Regions from separate parts of the Variovorax sp. LjRoot175 genome, predicted to be linked through region 1. Evidence: predicted binding sites of a transcription regulator. Region 1 holds the regulator's gene; each other region holds the start of a gene.

The links. Region 1 encodes FNR, which switches genes on or off when oxygen is low (the NO sensors DNR and NnrR bind a similar motif). Its sites were predicted from a motif close to TTGATNNNNATCAA; they were not measured.
Region 2: ACSQ89_RS32355 (universal stress protein) is a predicted target of FNR. The motif match lies at 1,987-2,000, and genes of this name have one in related genera.
Region 3: ACSQ89_RS32610 (universal stress protein) is a predicted target of FNR. The motif match lies at 1,584-1,597, and genes of this name have one in related genera.

Annotation. Positions count from the first base shown of each region.
Region 1 covers NZ_CAXURY020000002.1:395,943-399,213, forward strand. The annotation lists gene ccoG (cytochrome c oxidase accessory protein CcoG) at 1-597, shown strand, start outside; gene ACSQ89_RS31850 (FixH family protein) at 618-893, shown strand; gene ACSQ89_RS31855 (hypothetical protein) at 899-1,144, shown strand; gene fnr (fumarate/nitrate reduction transcriptional regulator Fnr) at 1,125-1,841, opposite strand; gene ACSQ89_RS31865 (sulfite exporter TauE/SafE family protein) at 2,054-2,767, shown strand; gene ACSQ89_RS31870 (hypothetical protein) at 2,890-3,271, shown strand, end outside.
Region 2 covers NZ_CAXURY020000002.1:499,351-502,621, reverse strand. The annotation lists gene ACSQ89_RS32370 (NUDIX domain-containing protein) at 1-115, shown strand, start outside; gene ACSQ89_RS32365 (trypsin-like peptidase domain-containing protein) at 105-1,499, opposite strand; gene ACSQ89_RS32360 (universal stress protein) at 1,501-1,923, opposite strand; gene ACSQ89_RS32355 (universal stress protein) at 2,060-2,581, shown strand; gene ACSQ89_RS32350 (amidase) at 2,800-3,271, opposite strand, start outside.
Region 3 covers NZ_CAXURY020000002.1:544,058-547,328, reverse strand. The annotation lists gene ACSQ89_RS32615 (type IV pili methyl-accepting chemotaxis transducer N-terminal domain-containing protein) at 1-1,207, opposite strand, end outside; gene ACSQ89_RS32610 (universal stress protein) at 1,655-2,098, shown strand; gene hemN (oxygen-independent coproporphyrinogen III oxidase) at 2,554-3,271, shown strand, end outside.

The DNA.
Region 1 (3,271 bases):
CAGGTCTGCCCGACCGGCATCGACATCCGCAAGGGGCTGCAGTACGAGTGCATCGGCTGCGGGCTCTGTGTGGACGCCTGCAACACCGTGATGGACAAGATGGCCACACCGCGAGGTCTGATCCGCTACGCGACCCAGGCCGGCATGGCCGGCCATTGGACGCCGAGGCAGGTGCTGCGCCGCGTGCTGCGCCCACGGGTGCTGATCTACACGGGCTTGCTCGCTGCGCTGACGATGGGCGTGCTGGCGAGCCTGGTCGTGCGCATGCCGCTGAAGGTCGACGTGGTGCGCGACCGGGCTTCGCTCGCGCGCATCGTCGAGGGCGGTCAACTCGAGAACGTCTATCGCCTGCAGATCATGAACGCGACCGAGCAGGTGCAGCGCTACCGCATCGAAGCCAGGGGGCTGGAAGGCTTGAGCGTGTCTCCGCCTGATCCGGTCGAGGTCGGTTCTGCGCAGTCGCGCTGGGTCGCGGTGCGCCTGCAGCTCCCCTACGGCAGCGCCACCGCGGGTTCCCACGTCGTGCACTTCGACGTGCGCTCGGCCGACGGCAGCGCGCAGGTGTCGGAGAAGGCGACCTTCCTGGTGCCTCGTTGAGTTCGCAAAGAGGAGACAAGATGGACGATCATGCGATGACTTCCCCCAAGAGCGAACCCTGGTGGCAGTTCCCGCTGCTGTGGATGGTGATGGCCGGGCCCGCTGTGGTCATCGTCGCCAGCTTCGTGACGCTCTGGCTCGCCCTGCGCACGCCCGATCCGGTGGTGGCGCCGGACTACTATCGCCAGGGCATCGAGATCAACAAGCAACTGGTCGAAAAGAAGCTGATGCCCGCGCTGGCGGGCCGCAATCATGCGGCAACGCCTGATGCCGACCTGCCCGCACCCAGGCGCTGATGGCCATGAAGACGCGCAACTGGATGTCGATTCTCTGGCCCGCCTTTCTGCTGGCGAGCGCGGCCGAACTGCTGGTTTTTGCGCTGGTCGACCCCGGCGACCTCCACTGGCGCGGCGAGGCCGTCGGCCTGTCGCGCCAGGCGGTCTATGCGGCCGGCTTCTTCGTCTTCTGGCTGCTGGCGATAGGGTCGAGCGCGCTGACGCTGCTTCTGACCAGGTCGGCCTCCGAGATCAACAGCCGGGAGGATTGACGATGCGCCGGAGCGCCTCGGCGTCGACGATGCGAAGATTGCGCTTCTCCACCTCGACGATGCCATCCTCCATGAACTTGGAGAGCGTCCGGCTCACCGTTTCGAGGGTGAGCCCGAGGTAGCTGCCGATCTCTTCGCGCGTCATGCGCAGCACGAACTCGGAACGCGAGAAACCGCGCGCATGCAGGCGCTGCACGAGGTTGAGCAGAAAAGCCGCGAGGCGTTCCTCGGCCCGCATGCTTCCCAGCAGCAGCATCACCCCGTGCTCGCGCACGATCTCGCGGCTCATGATCTGATGCACGTGGCGCTGCAGCGCCGCGACCTCGCGCGACAGTTCCTCGATTCGGTGAAAGGGCATCACGCAGACCTCGGCATCCTCGAGCGCGACCGCGTCGCAGGTGTGCTGGTTGTTGACGATGCCATCGAGGCCGATGATTTCGCCGGCCATCTGGAAACCGGTGACCTGGTCGCGCCCATCCTCGGTCGCCACGCGGGTCTTGAAGACACCGGTGCGGATCGCATAGAGCGAGGTGAAGGGCTCGCCGTTGCGAAAGAGCGTCTCGCGGCGTCGGACCTTGCGCCGCGTGGCCACGATCTCGTCGATGCGTTTCAACTCGCTCGGCTCCAGCCCCGCGGGCATGCACAGCTCGCGCAGGGTGCAACTGGAGCAGGCGACCTTGATGTGTTCGGCTTTCATGGAGGGCGTCGAGGGTTGCAGTGATTCTGTGACGCGGTGCGCCGCCCAGGCTTGATGCACATCAAGGATGACGGGTCGACCTGCCCGCATAGTGGGTCATTGCTTGCCAGACCCACCGCCGCAATGAACACATCTCTCGCCCTCGCCCCTGCCGATTCATCTCGCGTCCCGGCCGAGCACAACCGCACGCGCTTCTCGCGCATCGTCTGATCATGCAGACTGCGCTCGCCAGCACTGCGCTCCTGATGGGATTGGTCGGCGGGCCCCATTGCGTCGCGATGTGCGGTGCTGCCTGTGCCGGCGTGATCCGCATCGTGCGCGTGCCGGTGGATGGTGGTGTGGCGCCGCTTTCGGCGAGCCCTCCGGCTGTTTCCGCATCCGTCGCCTTCCATGCGGCCCGTATCGCGGGCTATACGGCTGCCGGGGCGGCCGCCGCAGCGGCGATGCAGAGCCTCGGGTTCGCAAGCGAACAGGTCGCGGCGTTGCGTCCTCTGTGGGTGCTGCTTCATGTGTTTGTGCTCGCCTGGGGCCTGGTGCTCGCCGCACTCGGGCGACAGCCACTCTGGGCGCACCGTATCGGGCGCGCGCTCGCGACGCGCCTGCGGCCGCTCACCGGTTCGATGGCCGGCGTGCTCGCGACGGGTGCGCTCTGGGTCTCCATGCCTTGCGGTCTGTTGTATTCCGCGCTGATGCTTGCCGGGCTGGCCAACGGACCGGCGCAAGGCGCACTGACGATGGCCCTCTTTGCCGTGGGCAGCGGCGTGTCGCTGGTTCTGGCCCCTTGGCTGTGGCAGCGCTTGCGTTCAGGTGCCAGCATTGCGCGCAAGGAATGGGGAACCCGGCTTGCCGGCGGCCTGCTTGCGGCAGTGGCAATTCAGGCGCTGTGGATCGACCTGAGTCATCAGATCGACATATGGTGCCGCTGAAGGGAGACACCATGAGACGCAACATGATCGCGCTGATCGGACTTTCGGCCGTCTGCGCCGCGCTCATGAGCCCTTGCGCTGCCCAGCAGCGCCCCGCGCAGCCAGACCTTCAGATGCAGGGCATGGCCGCCCATGACGTTGCATATCAGGCGGCTCTCGACGCAGCCTCGGCCACGCGAAACGCGTCCAAGGACGCCGCTGCGGCGTTGCTCAAGGCAAGAAGGTATGCAGCTCGGCCCTCTGATCGCTGCGTGAAGGCGGCCGGCGAAGCGGCACGAAAGACCGGGCTGTCCGCCCATCGCGCTTGGCAAAGGGCGCTTGTTGCAGCCGATCGCGCGACAAGCCAAAGCAAGACAGCGGCCGAGCATGCGGCGCAGGCGAGCGAACAAGCCTCTGTCGCCTGGAATCGGGCGCTCGAGCAGATCGAGGCGGCGTCCGACCAGTTCGCTGGGGCGAGCACGGCGCAAGCCAAGAGCGCCGCGAGCGCTGTCTACGAAGATCTCC
Region 2 (3,271 bases), 100 kb from region 1:
CAAGAACTTCGCGGAAGCAGACCGGGCTGCCTGGTTCACGATGGCTGCAGCACGCAAAAGCATCCTTCCGGGGCTGGTCGTTTTCATCGACCGGCTCGAAGCGCTCAGCGCGTGAGCCCGACGGGCGGCGTCACCGGCACGAAGGTGGTGATAGAACCGCGCCGGATCAGCAGGGCCACGGTCTCGCCCTGCCGGACCGATTCGAGCGCTCTGTCCAGATCGCTGATCCTGGAGACGCCGACATCGTTGACAGCCAGGATCACGTCACCGAAGCGAAGACCTGCCCGCTGGGCGGATCCCGAAGTGGATCTCACATAGAGTCCTGGTTCGAGCAGCCCGCCCGTCTGCTTGGCTGTGCGCTCGACCAGGTCGAGTCCCAGTCGCGGCTCGCGTCCGTCCCGGGAGGCGACGCGCTGCGGAAGATCGGGTGCGCTTTGCGCAACGGTGAGTTTCACCGTTAGCGGCGCCTTGCGACGCCAGATATTCAGCGTGATCGAAGCGCCGGGGCGGGCAGCCGCAACGCGCTGCTGGATTTCCGGGTAGGCCGTCGCCGTGTTGGTGTCGACGCCCAGCACGACGTCACCGCTGCGAAGGCCCGCATTCGCCGCCGGTCCGCCGGCATCGACACGCACGATCAGCGCCCCCAACGCAGCGTCGAGCCCGAACGCGAGCGCAAGATCCGAGGTGAGCGCCTGAGTCCGGGCACCAATCTGCCCGCGCGTCACGCGCCCCGTCGACCGGAGCTCGGCGGCGACCCGCATGGCCGTGTCAATCGGCAGGCTGAACGACACCCCTAGATACCCGCCGCTCGCGGAATAGATCATCGAGTTCATCGCGACGACTTCGCCGCGCTTGTTAAAAAGAGGCCCCCCCGAATTGCCGGGATTGAGCGCGACGTCGGTCTGGATCAGGGGCTCGCCGGTGCCGCCGGGCAGGAAGCGCGGATTGGCGCTCACCAAGCCGGCGGTCACGCTTTGCTCGAATCCGAATGGCGCCCCCAGCGCTGCCACCCATTCTCCGGCGCAGAGGCGCGCGCTGCTGCCGATGGCAGCGACCGGCAGGTTTGTCGCGGCGATCTTCAGGAGCGCTACATCGGTGCGTCGGTCGAGCCCGACGACATCGGCCGGCCAACGACGCTGCCCGCCGACGAGGACCGCTGTCTCCTGGGCCCCGAGCACCACGTGCGCGCTGGTCAGCACGTACCCGTCGGCGCTGACGACAATGCCCGACGCAGATGCGCGCTCCGATCCCGGTCGGGATCGGGCCAGCATCCCGTTGTCATCGTTGTCGCCCCATTCTGTGCCTTGCCCGATCGCCAGCACGCTCACCACAGCCGGTGCCTGGCGTGCCACCGCTGCCACGAAGTCGACGCCCTGCCTCGGCGCGTCGGACGGGTCAAGACAGGGCCCGTCGCGAGGCCATGCATGCGTGGTGCCCAGTAACGCCAGTGCGCCGAGCGTCGCCGCCAGGACGCCGCGCGCGAACGGCTTGCTCAGCATCTCAGCGCACCAGCAAGACCGGCACCGTGCATTGCGCCAACACCTTCGTGGCGACGGAGCCGAGCACGAGATTCTTCAACGCGCCGGCACCGTGCGATCCCATGACCAGCAGATCGAACTTTCCCGCTTCTGCGTACGCAGCGATCTCGTCGGCCGGATGGCCCACTTTGTGAACCAAGGCCGCCTCGATACCGTGCTCCGAAAGGAACGCTCGAATCGGCTCAAGCACCAGCCGCGCGTCATCTTCGTAGTAGCCATGAACGAGTTCGGGCCCCGCGAAGGCAGCAGCCCGGTGTGGTACCGGGAGAACCGCATAGAAAACCGTATAGGTGTGAGCCGCGCCCAGCCCGTCCTTGTGCGCTGTCAGGTAGGAGAGCATGCGCTTCGTGTAGTCGCTGCCATCCACTGCGAGAAGAATTTTCATGATGTTCCTTCGAATCGAAAGTCCCGGATGGCCTGATGTTCGTCGCGCGCTCATCGATTTCCTTTGCGCCAAATCAATATGCAGCGCGCCATCATTCCGATACTGACCGTCTCAACCTGCACCGAAGGAGCGCGTCATGTACCAGCAGATCCTTGTTCCCATCGACGGCAGTCCGACATCGCGGCACGGCCTGGACGAGGCCATCCGCGTCGCCAAACTCACGCAAGGAAGGCTGCGGCTGCTCCATGTGATCGACGAACTGTCCTTCGCCCTCGCCATGGACGCCTACGCGGGATACGCCGATGACTGGCTGAACGTGCTGCGCGAGAACGGCAGGCGCCTTCTCGATGAGGCCGCAGCCACCGCCCAGGCCGCCGGCATCGAAGCCGACAAGGTGTTGTGCGACAGTTTTGCGGGCTCGGTCCACCAGGTGGTCAATGCCGAAGCCGCCAAGTGGCCCGCAGACTTGATCGTCCTGGGCACCCACGGCCGCCGCGGGGTCGGCCGCGTCGTCATGGGCAGCAGCGCGGAGCACATCCTGCGCTATGCCTCGGTGCCGGTTCTGCTGGTTCGTGCGCCGGAGGGCGAATCGAAGGGCGAACCGGTCCAGGCGCCGACGAGTGTCAGCTTGCCGACCGGCGCGCTGGCCTTCGAGTGATTGGATGCGCGTCGTCGCCTCACCAACACACGAAGGATGGGTCGCGTATCAGCGCATTCTGTTCCCGTCGATGGCAGCCCGACATCGAATCGCGGACTCGAAGAGGCCAACCGCGTCGCCAAGCTGACCCGCGGACGGACTTCGGCCACCATGATGCGCCGGGCCTCCTGCAGCCGCGGCATCGTTGTCCGCACGACGGACTGAGGCGCCCCCTCGGTTCATTTCCGCGAAGACTTGGCCTTGACCTCCAGAGACCCTTCGGCCTGCGGCCGGCCTGCCCAAAGCGCCGGACGTCGGGCGGCCCAGGGCATCGACTGCTCGAGCTGACCGGCCAGTCGTAGCAGCAGGTCTTCACGCGCAAAGCCGGCGGCGAACTGGATGCCGATGGGCAAGCCGTCGCCCGGCGCCACCGCCAGCGGCACGGACATCGCCGGTGTTCCCGCCACGTTGGCCGGCGGCGTGAAGGAGGCATGCCGGAAGACGCGTGCCGTCCACTCCAGGCCGCTCATGCGATCGGCGCCCTCGCTGTAGGTCGCAAGCAGCCCCGGCAGCTGCGGGAGCGTGGGCGTCATCAACACGTCCATCTTCGCGAACCATTCACCGACGGCGCGCGCGACGGTATTGCGCACTTCGAGCGCAGCGGCGAAGTCGACGGCGCTCGCGCTGCGGCCATAGCGATAGTTCGCGAGC
Region 3 (3,271 bases), 150 kb from region 1:
GGTGGACCGTGAGCGATTCGAGCAGGGAGCGCTCGGCTTCGGAGATCGTGATCTGGGCGTGGAAGAAGAGGTCGACCTCACCCATCAGCCGCTCATGCAGCCGGATCGGTATGGACACCACGGTCTCGAAGCCGGCCTGGGCGCAATGTCGCATCCGGAGGGGCTGCATGGTACGGATCGGAATCACGCGCGCGCCCGACGACGCCAGCGGTGAGCCGCAATGGCAATCGCCGGCCGCCAAGCAAAGCTCGGCATCGGTCATCGCCTGCGGCAAGCCCTGCGAGGCGAGCATCAGATACCGGCGGTTCGCCTCGTCCGACCAGCGCAAGGCGACGCCGTCGGCATGTGCGATCCGGGCGATGCTCTGCGTGAACCCATGGGCCAGTTTGTCGAGCGTCGAGGCCTTGGCGACCAGCGTCGTCACCTCATAGAGGCATTCCAACCGGCCGCGCTCTTCCTCCAACTGCGCTGTCTTCTCCTGGACCCGGCCTTCCAGATTCCGGTACATGGCCTGAAGCTGCTCGGCCATGCTGTTGAATCCCTCTGCCAGGGTGCCGAACTCGTCCGTACTGGTGCGCACGACGCGGGCACCGAGATCGCCATCCTGGAGGCGATGAATGGCTCGCTTGAGCAATCCCAGCGGCTCCAGGACGAAGCGGTATCCGGTATGGACCAGCACTGCCGCGCCGATGAGCGCCACGCCCATCATCGCGACCTGCAGCAAGTGCATCAGCGCAGTCCACCGTGACAAGTGGGCTTCGATACCGGCGACGAATGCATCGATGTTCAACGTGAACGCGACGGCGTCGTCGCCAAGGCGGGTCGCGGCGCCAGGCAGCGTCGAATCGGCGAGGCGCCTGCGAAAGGCGGCCCAGTCGCGTTCGACCACAGCGAAGCGTTGGCGCACGGTGTCGTCCCAGGGTACGAACAACGGCCGTTCGGTGTCGCCGCGGCGCAGTCCCTGGAGGCTGCGCTCGAACTCTGCCACCTGCTGTGACAGCGCCCGCACATCGCCCGCGCCAGCCGACAGCACCATCCGATAGGTTTGCATGCGCATGCGCCCAGCTTCGTTGACCGCAGCGGCACCCCCCTCGATCTGCCATGACATGTAGACCAAGGTCGCGATGGCGCCAAGGGCTGCCAACAGGAACGGCATGGCGACCAGCGCCAGCTTGGCGCCCAGTGTCCATTGCCGAGATCTGTTCATCGAGCGCATGTCAGCGTTGCGGCAGCGGCCGCACAAGTGGAGCGCGTTCGATGCAGCAGATCCGGCCGGCCGACGAGTCGACGCGCGTAGGCGTTCGAGACAGCAAGGCCCAAGTGGGACATGCTGCACATCGCATGCGCCCCACTGCTGACGCACCGATCCCGGCCTTGTTGCTGGGATCCATAGGCCCAGGCAGGCTCACGAGTTCGGTCAGTCATCGGGATCGGTTCCTCGTTCGGATACAGCTGCATTCCTATGTTGCGCGCGCGCTCGACGCGCGCTCACCATTCCTCTCAGTCGTCGCCTTCTCTGGTGCGTCGGCAGGTCCATGTGCTCGTTCGCTTGCCGCATTCTGCATTTGAAACCGTGTGCATGCTTGATCTGGATCAAGCTCCAAAGCCCCCGCGGGGCTACGCTGCAGAAACTCAACCTCCGAGGAGACAGTTCATGTTCAAGCGCATTCTTGTTGCCACTGACGGCTCCGTGCTGGCGGAAAAGGCCGTCTCGAAAGCCATCGACCTGGCTGCGGAGCACAAGGCCGAGCTCAGGGCCGTGACCGTGGTACGACGGCAAGCCAAGAGCTACATGGACGGCACCATCGAATTCGAAGCCGAGGAGATCGACCGCATCGGGTGCCGGCGCGCTGAGCAGGCCAAGACCATGCTCGAGGCGCTCGAGAAGCGCGCCGAAGCATGCGGCGTACGGGTCAGCACGGCGTCTGTCAAATCGAATCGAGTGGCCGATTCAATCATTGGTGCCGCCAGCAAGCACGGCAGCGATCTCATCGTGATGGCCTCGCACGGACGAAAAGGGCTGGCACGCGCTTTCCTGGGTAGCGAAACCGCGCATGTGCTTGCGAACTCCGACGTGCCCGTGCTTGTACTGCGCTGACCTTGGCCCGTGCGCTTTCCTGATAAGCACCAAGGCGCGCTGCGCGCTGATCCATTTGCTGCCGACCGCGGCTCGAACCCCATGTGGATGCCCTTTCGAACGAGCGCTGAAGCTGAGGTCTCCGGGACCGTATTGATCTGGACCACCTGCTGTTCGTAGGCATCACGCAGCGCGGGCGCTTCAGCTTGCAAGCTCCGCGCACAGCTCAACGCCGCCCCCTGACCGCCGCAGCAGTCATCGCCTCGACGCCGCATCCGACCGCTCTCCTGCCAGCGTCTGGCCGGGGCCGAGTCGCTCGGCGTCATCGTCGTCATCGTCGTCATCGGCGCTCGTCCAGATCGTTGTTCAGATGCCTCCTGCCGAGCGGTCCGGCTGCTTATGTTGACAAGCATCAACCAACGACCGGCGCGACGAAGGCACAGTGAAGACCTGCCTTTCCTTGGTTGAACGCAATGATGTCCACTGTCCTGGCTCCGCCCCACGAAACCTCCCCGTCTTCGGTCTCGGCCGACGTGCTGGCCCGCTTCGATGTGGCCGGGCCTCGCTACACGTCCTATCCGACGGCGGACCGCTTTGTCGAGGCCTTCGGCCCTGACGACTACGGTGCCGCGGCGCGGCAGCGAAGGCTGGGCATCAGCGCAGTCATGACTCCCATCTCCCTCTACGTCCACATTCCGTTCTGTGCATCGCTGTGCTACTACTGCGCGTGCAACAAGATCATCACGCGGCATGCCTCCCGTGCGCGTGAGTACCTGGGATACCTGGAGAAGGAGATCGCCCTGCACGCGGCGCAATTGAGCGCACGGACGGCGGTGAGCCAGCTTCACCTTGGCGGCGGGACGCCGACCTTCCTGAGCGATGACGGCCTGACCGACCTGATGCGGATGCTGCGCGAAGCTTTTTCGTTCGCGCCGGGCGCCGAATGCTCCATCGAGATCGATCCACGCACGGTCGACGCCGACCGCCTTGCCCACCTGGCCCGACTGGGCTTCAATCGTTTGAGCTTCGGCGTCCAGGACTTCGACCCGGACGTCCAGCAAGCGGTACATCGCATCCAGCCCGCACAACAAGTATTCGATCTGGTCGCCTCGGCGCGCGAGCTGAAATTCCAGTCCATCAACGTCGACCTGATCTATGGACTGCCGCGTCAAAGCGCCGCCTCGTTCGACCGCA